Regions from separate parts of the Cyanobium sp. A1C-AMD genome, predicted to be linked through region 1. Evidence: predicted binding sites of a transcription regulator. Region 1 holds the regulator's gene; the other holds the start of a gene.
What was found. The regulator NtcA, encoded in region 1, controls nitrogen genes in cyanobacteria. The targets are predictions, from matches to a motif close to GTANCNNNNGNTAC.

Region 1 (3,855 bases):
TGCTGATGTCATTTTGGGGAACCAGCAGGATCTGGCGATCGGGGGGCTGGCCGGGCAGCACCCGCCTGAAGGCGTTGAGATTGGCCTGCTGCAGCAAGGCGGTGATCACCTCCTTGGCCTGCTCGGGGCGCTCAAGGGTCACCTTGGCGCTGGCCAGGGTCTGACCGCTGCTGAGCACTACGTCGCCGCGGCGCAGGGCAATCAGGTTGCTCTCCAGCTCTTTAAGTTCTTGGGCTCCGGCGCTAATCCGGCGGCGCACCTGGGCTAATTCCGCTTCGGTGCGGCGGATTTCCGCATCCCGCCCCTTCACCTCCTGGCTGAGACGGCTGCGCTCCAGCTCCAACCGGTTGCGCTGGGTTAGAAGTGGCGCCAGCTCTTGGCGCAATTTGCTGGCGCGGGCTTGGGCCTGCTCAAAGCGCGTCTGAGCCTCGCGTTTGCCCTGTTCGGCCCGCGCCACCTGCAGGCGGCTGCTGGCTAGTTGGCTGTTGCTGCGGCTCAGTTCGCTGCGGCTGGTTTGCAGCCGTTGCTCCAGTCGATCGAGTTCAAACAGGCCCGTGCGCAGCCGCTCGCTTACCAGCAGCATCAGGCCGAGGGAGATGGCACTGATCAGGCTGCCAGTGAGCACTGTGATCAACACGGCGGTGCGGCGGGGCCGCATCCCCAACAGGCTCAAGCGCGCCTTGCCCACCAGGCTGCCAAGTCGGTCGCCCAGGGTGGAGAGCACTCCCCCCAGGGCGAGCAGAGCGAGGATCAGCAGCCAGCCCGTCACATACGTCCCCGGAGGGCCCCAGTATCCCTGGCGTTCAGCTGAAGCGCTTGGCTAGGGCGATTGGATCAAACACAGTGATCTTTTTGCGGTCGATCTGAACGAGCCCGTCGTTGCGCAGGTCGCCCAGCAGGCGAGTGATTGTGACGCGGGTGGAGCCAATCGCTTCGGCAATCGCCTGGTGGGAGAGGCGCAGATCAATCGTGATACCTTCCGAGCTGGGAACGCCGAAATCTCGGCACAGCACCAGCAGGAAGCTCACCAGCCGCGAGCTCATGTCGCGGTGGGTGAGGGTTTCGATCATCGTTTCGGTCTGCAGTATTCGCGAAGACAGGCCCTGCAGCAGCAGCAAGCCCACGCTGGCGTCCTGCTCGATCGCCCGGCGTACGGAGGTGGCTGGTGCGGTCACCATCTCGACCCTGGTGAAGGCCACAGCGTGATAGAAGCGATCGGAGCGCTGGCCTGTAAGCAGCGAGAGCACACCAAACAGGCTGTTCTCGCGCAACAGGGCCACGGTGATCTCCTCGCCGGATTCATATACCCGCGACAGCCGGACCGCTCCGCGCCGCAGCAGATAGACCCGCTCGGCTGGATCGCCGGGAAAAAAAATCGTCTTGCCCCGTTCGATCGTCTCGACACTGCTGCCGGCCAGGCCCCGGATCACTTCCAACAGGGTGGGGTTGCCCTGGCCGGCGCTTCCCATGCCTGCCACCACGCCAGGGGCACCCGTCGATGGGGTGTTGGCGGTACGGCTAAATCCGTGGGTAGCGCCAACCATCAAGGTCTTGGCAAGTGCCGGGACCCTAAGGATCACCCGGGGGGCGGCTTGTAGCAATACACACGGTTTGAGACGACACCGCCGGCGCCCCTGCGCGCCAGTACGTATGTTTCCGCTAGGGATGGTGTCGTTTGCTTGTGGAGCGGCCCGATCCCGCTACATTCAGCTCCGCGAGGCCATGGGCTGCTCGCGGCGCCCCAGGTCTGTTTTTCGATTTTCAAGGTTCTTATTCAGGTTGTTCATGACCGCGAGCTTGCCCGTCTCAGGCCTCACCTCCTCCTCTGGAGCTGGTTTTCCGGCGGTCCAGCACCAACCTCAGCGCTCTGGCCATCGCCCTTTGGCTGTGGCGGCTGCCGCGTCCGCCCCCTCTGCTGCGCCGGCATTGCGGCTGGTGGCCCAGTCGGAGGGCTTACTGCAAATCCATACGGCGCCTTTCCGCGGCAGTTACGGTGCCGTGCTCAGCCAGGCCCTACGTAGTGCCGGCTTGGGCAGCCGGGTGCTAGTTACTCAGTTCCTTAAGGGCGGCGTAGATCAGGGCCTCGGCAGCAGCGTCTGGCTCTGTGGGCGACTGCAATGGCTGCGGCCCGGTGTGCCCGGCTGTCTTTCAGAGCCAGCTGTCCACCAGGGGCTCGAGCTGTTGGAGGCGGTGCGCCAGGTGTGGGCCTTCAGCCGCGAGCAGCTGCTCAGTGGTGCGGTGGATCTGATGGTGCTCGATGAGCTGGGCTTGGCTGTGGAGCTGGGCTACATCGAGCAGGCTGAAGTGCTGGCAACCTTGGAGCGCCGACCAGCCCATCTAGATGTCATTTTGACAGGGCCAGCCATGACTCCTGAGTTGATGGCCATGGCTGATCAGGTCACCCAGTTGCGCCGAGGCCTCTGATGCTGAAGAACGATCGCTGGATCAACGAGCAAGCTGCCGTAGGAATGTTGCAGCCGTTTCAGTCGAGCCTGGTGCGCCACCTCGATCCCGCTACGGCGGGCTCCCCGGTGCTCAGCTATGGCTGTTCTTCCTATGGCTACGACTTGCGGTTGTCGGCCAAGGAATTTTTGATCTTTCGGCATGTGCCTGGCACCGTGATGAACCCCAAGCGGTTCAACCCGGCGAACCTGGAGCCCGCTCCCCTGCGCCATGACGAGGACGGATCTTATTTTATCTTGCCAGCCCATTCCTATGGCTTGGGAGTGGCACTGGAGAAGATGAAGGTGCCATCAAATATCACGGTGATCTGCCTGGGTAAGAGCACATACGCCCGGCTAGGCATCATTGTTAATACGACGCCAGCGGAAGCCGGCTGGGAGGGTCACCTCACCCTGGAGTTCAGTAATTCTTCGGGTGCTGACTGCCGCATTTATGCAAATGAGGGAATCTGTCAGCTGCTCTTTTTTGAGGGCGATCCCTGCGAGACAACCTATCAAGATCGGGCTGGTAAGTACCAGCATCAGCCCGAACGGGTTACCTTGGCGCGTATCTAGTTCCCAGCAAAATGCCCTATGGGGCGAGCCTGGCTTTATGTAAGCGGCTCTTTTCATACCAGTCAGCAAATTGGGGTGTCCAAGCCTGCAGATGGGGCCACATCAGATCACACAGCTCACGGATCTCCTGCTGGGCATCGAGCTTCGCCCGCAGGTCAAGGAAGTGCAGAAACGCCCGCAAGGTGAAGCTCACCACGAAGTGCTGGCGGTAGTCGAAGGGCAGGATGCCGCGGGCGTGCTCCTCGGCGAAGCCAGCCGCCAAAAGGTCGCGGTAGCGAGCTGCCGCAGCCCTGCAGAGCTCTAGATCTATGTAGCGATGCTCTTCGGTGTAGGCGTATTTTTTGCCTTGCCGGTCGCTATAGCTACCTATGGGCCGTAGATAGAACACCTCCTCCAGTTCCAGTTCACCATTGGCGGCCTTGCAGATGCGATCGCCGGTGTAGCGCATTGATTGCACGTCAAAGCTCACCCCCACTCGGTGGGTCCGCGCCTGCTGCATCACCGAGTGGGGAAACCAGCCCACGTTCAGCACGATCTGGGCGTGCTCCAGGGGGCCGTAGTGACCGCGCTCGCCGGCCAGCAGCCGCTTGATGCAAATTTCTCCCGCCTTGTTTTCGTCCGGCCAGTTGGCGGAGTCTGCTGCCACAAAGCCCTCGCTGTAGTCCTGATGCATTCCCGCATAAACGCACTGCTGGGGGTTAGGCGTGGCGGCGATCAGGTCAACGCGGAAACGGGAATCCATGGCGGGCGTCAACCGTGGCTGCGGGGTCCGGCCATCGTGGCAGTAGCTGGCTCCGCTGCCGCAACTTCGCCAGCGGGTTGGCTCAGGTTGCTGACG
Region 2 (3,855 bases), on a different contig from region 1:
GCTTGCTAGAGCCCGTGCCGAAGTCATTTTCTGGGGCGATTCCCGGCTGGTTGGGCGATCTGGCCGGTGCCTGGGTGTTTTATTCGGTGCTGCCCGCCTGGCCAGGAGTGCCGCCTCGCTTTGAGCGCATTGCCCGCTTCGCTCCCCTGATCGGCCTGGTGCTGGGCGGGCTGCAGGGCCTTTTCTGGTGGCTTGCCGCTGGCTGGTTGCCCCTTGGAGCCCAGGTGGCCTTGGTGCTGGCGCTCGGGTTGGTGCTCACCGGTGGCTTGCACGTTGATGGCGCAATGGATACGGCCGATGGCTTGGGCGCCGGCCCTAGGGCCTTGGAGGCGATGGCAGATAGCCGGGTGGGCGCATCGGGGGTGCAGGCCTTGGTGGTGGTGCTGCTGATCAAGGCAGCAGCCCTGCTTTGCCTAGGGGCCGCTGCCCCGCTGGCCATGCTCTGGGCAGCTTTCTGGGGCCGGGTGTCACCCCTTTTGGCCATGCAGTGGTTTCCATATTTGAGGCAGCAGGGCAGTGCTGCTTTTCACCGGCAGCACTGGCGGGGTCTTGCAGCGGAACTGGTGCCGGCCCTGCTGGTGTTCGCCCTGGCCCTGGGCCTAGCGGCCTGGACCCGCTGGCCCTGGCCCCAGGGGGTGGGTTTGCTGCCAGCGGTGCTAGTGCCCCTATGGCTCGGCCGCCGTCTCGGCGGCCATAGCGGCGATAGCTACGGAGCCTGTGTCGAATGGACAGAAGCTCTGGCCCTGCTGCTCATGGCCCTGCTGCTGGGCTTGGGGCCGCGGCTGGCAGCCTGAGGCAAAAGGCGTTGCCCCGCTCGGGCAGTTGCTGGGCAACGGCTGCCGGCGGCAACACCAGGTTGAGCTCTCCACCGAGGCTGCGGGCCAGATCCCTGGCCAGGGCCAGTCCCAGCCCCGTCCCAGGCCGCCCCTGCCCCTGCCGCCCCCGGAAACCCTGCTCAAAAATGGCCTGACGCTCGTTTTCGGCGATCGGCTCGCCGCCATCCCACACCGTCAGTTGACAGTCCCCTGACGCCAGTGCTTGGCAGTCCAGGCCGATGGCCGTGCCGCTGGGGCTGTATCGAAAGGCGTTGTTCAGCAGGTTGGCCAAAATTTCAGCCACGGCACCACTGTCCCCGTGCCAGTTGGGCAAGCAGGATGGCGGATGCCAGGGGCGGCCCTGCAGAGAGGCCGTGGCAGCAGCCCGTTGCATCAAGGGCTCAAGCCAGTCGAGCAGGGGTTGGCCCTCTGGCCCCACCAGCCCTGGGGGAAGCAGCAGGGGTGGCGCCGCCTCGCCGCTGACGGCGGCTTGCTCGTGGCGGCCCAGCTGGCTGAGGGCATCCACGTAGCGGTTGAGCTGGCGCTCTTCCGCCAGCAAGCCTTCCACCAGAGGTCGGTTCTGCTGGTCCTGTTCGAGGCGCCGCAGCAGTAGTTGGCCGAAGGTGCGCAGGGCGGCGAGGGGGTTGCGCAGCTGGTGCAACAGCAGGCCCAATTCTGCTTGCTGTTGCTCGAGGGTCTGTTGCAACTGCTGTTGTTCCAGATCAAGGCAGAGCGCTTCGGTAAGACACAGGGCGACGGCCTGGAGCCGCTGCCCGAGGCTGTCTGGCCAGGGCACCACGCTGGTTTCCACCTGGATCGCGCCCAGCAGCACCCTTTGGTGGCGCAGCGGCAGCCAGCGCCGCTCCTCCGCTGGCAAGCTCAGCGGACTGCCGGCTTCGACCGCAGGCAGGGCTCGGCCATCACTCGGCCATTGGCCGATTGGCACCAGGATGGGGGCGTTGGCTTCACCGGGTTGGGTGACATAAACCACCAGGGAGCTGAGGTCGCTGCGATCAGCGAACTGGGCTAGCTGGAAGCGCAGTAGGGCGAGAAAGCGGTTGGAGACTTGCATCTGCTGCCCTCAGTCCTGGCCATGTTCCAAAAAGTTTGGAAAAGGCGTGGGAAAACCAGAAAAAAGTCTTAAGATGTGCGGTATCGACCAATACGGCGCGGTCCGCAAGCGGGCAGCGGTTCGTCGTCGTGACGCCCTCACCCTTTGTTGCCCATTTCGGCAATTCAGGCTACAGCAGTGACAGATCCGACTTACGCCGATCTTGCTTCCTGTTGTTCTGCACCCCGAATGGGCGGGGTGCGGCGTCACTGACCCCTGGGCCTGCTGACTCTCTCGGACAACAGAACGTTTGGGCGTCGCCCTGCTCTCCAAATTTTGGGGGGTTCGGGTGGGCTGAGTCACGGACCCTGCGCATGTTTTGCGCTCCCACTGTCCGTTCCCCCTCCGGTTTCTCTTCCTTCTCCTAATTCCTCCTTCTCGGGAGCAGTTCAATGTCCAAAAAGCGCAAGCGGATTAGCCGTCGCCGGCTCGCAGGCCAGCGGGTGCTGGCGCATGTCCCCACCTTCAATCTTGAGACCGGCTCCCACAAGCCGGTCACGGCAGCACGCCGCTTCATTGCTGAGGAGCTGTTGGTGCCCCCAGCAATTCTCAACGTGCGCCGCAACGAGCACACCACTGATCGCTTCTTCTGGGGCGAAAAGGGCCTGTTCAGCGCCCAATACGCCGAGGAAAACCATTTCCTGTTTCCCTCACTGCGCACGATCGTCGACCGCATCGGTGAGGAGGTGCTTTTCGAAGGCATCGAAGCCCTCGCCGCCGACGACTGGGAAGAAATGGAGGAGTACGAATACGCCTTCGTCTGAGCTTGGCTTTGCCCTGGCGGAACTCAGGTGGGCCGCTGGTTGTTCAGCATGACCATTGGCTGGCCAAGTAGCTCCGCAGGGCAGGAAACAGGCAGCCGTCGATTGTGTGGCCGCCTGTAAAGCCAACCAGTTCGGTGTCGATGCCACCGAGTTGCAGCTGCTCTTTCAGGGCCTCACTGGCTCCGTAGGGCACCACAGGATCCTGTTCGCCATGGGTGAGCAGGATTTTGGGCAGGGATGCTGCGGTTGGTTGCCAGCCGGGATGGGGATAGCCGCTGCAGCCGATCAGGCCGGCCAGGGGTAGGCCGCTGCCGGCTGTGGCCACATCAAGGGCCATTGAGGCGCCTTGGGAGAAGCCCAGCAGAGCCGTTTGCTGCAGGGGCACCTCCGCCGCTAGGGCCAGGAGCCGCTCTAGCAGCTGGGTTCGCGCGGCAGGTAGCTGGGGCCAATTCGGCTGTTGCAGGTCGTACCACTGGCGGCCGCTACCGCTTGGATGCGGCAGTGGTGCCCGCAGGGCCACCACGCTCACCGCTGGCCCCACCAGCACCTCGGCCAGGTCGAGCAGGTCGTCGGCATCCGCTCCCCAGCCGTGTAGCAGCACAAGGCGCCGGTCGCACAGGTCCGGGCCACTGCGGATCAGTTGGTCGTTGGGCTGGCTGGTTTGGCTACTCATGGCGGGGGATCGATTGCTGCGTAGGTTGGCCCTTATACCTGCACGTTTGGCAGCCATGGCCCCCACGGCCCTTCTAAGCGTCTCCAATAAGGAGGGCCTGGTGCCCTTGGCCGAGGGGCTGCTGGAGGCTGGCTATCAGTTGATTTCTAGTGGCGGCACCGCTGCGGCCCTCAAGGCGGCCGGGCTTGAGGTCACCAAGGTGGCGGAGCACACCGGCGCCCCTGAGATCTTGGGCGGCAGGGTCAAGACCCTGCACCCACGCATCCATGGCGGCATCCTGGCCCGCCGCTGCGAGCCCAGCCACCAGGCTGATCTGGAGGCCCAGGGCATTGCGCCGATCGACGTGGTGGTGGTCAACCTCTACCCATTTCGAGAAACCGTTGCCAACCCCGAGGTGGCATTCGATACCGCCATCGAGAACATCGATATCGGTGGACCGGCAATGGTGCGGGCAGCGGCCAAAAATCACGCCGATGTGGTGGTGCTGACCAG

Region 2: the regulator NtcA is predicted to act here: its motif matches at 1,968-1,981, upstream of KBY74_RS08860 (sensor histidine kinase KdpD).

The regions. Positions count from the first base shown of each region.
Region 1 is NZ_JAGQDB010000017.1:7,719-11,573, forward strand. Features, by position in the region: gene KBY74_RS04670 (DUF3084 domain-containing protein) at 1-769, opposite strand, end outside; gene ntcA (global nitrogen regulator NtcA) at 804-1,544, opposite strand; gene KBY74_RS04680 (cob(I)yrinic acid a,c-diamide adenosyltransferase) at 1,786-2,424, shown strand; gene dcd (dCTP deaminase) at 2,424-3,017, shown strand; gene thyX (FAD-dependent thymidylate synthase) at 3,034-3,759, opposite strand; gene KBY74_RS04695 (thioredoxin domain-containing protein) at 3,768-3,855, opposite strand, start outside.
Region 2 is NZ_JAGQDB010000046.1:6,717-10,571, reverse strand. Features, by position in the region: gene KBY74_RS08865 (adenosylcobinamide-GDP ribazoletransferase) at 15-794, shown strand; gene KBY74_RS08860 (sensor histidine kinase KdpD) at 751-1,887, opposite strand; gene KBY74_RS08855 (DUF3155 domain-containing protein) at 2,319-2,690, shown strand; gene KBY74_RS08850 (alpha/beta hydrolase) at 2,734-3,363, opposite strand; gene purH (bifunctional phosphoribosylaminoimidazolecarboxamide formyltransferase/IMP cyclohydrolase) at 3,419-3,855, shown strand, end outside.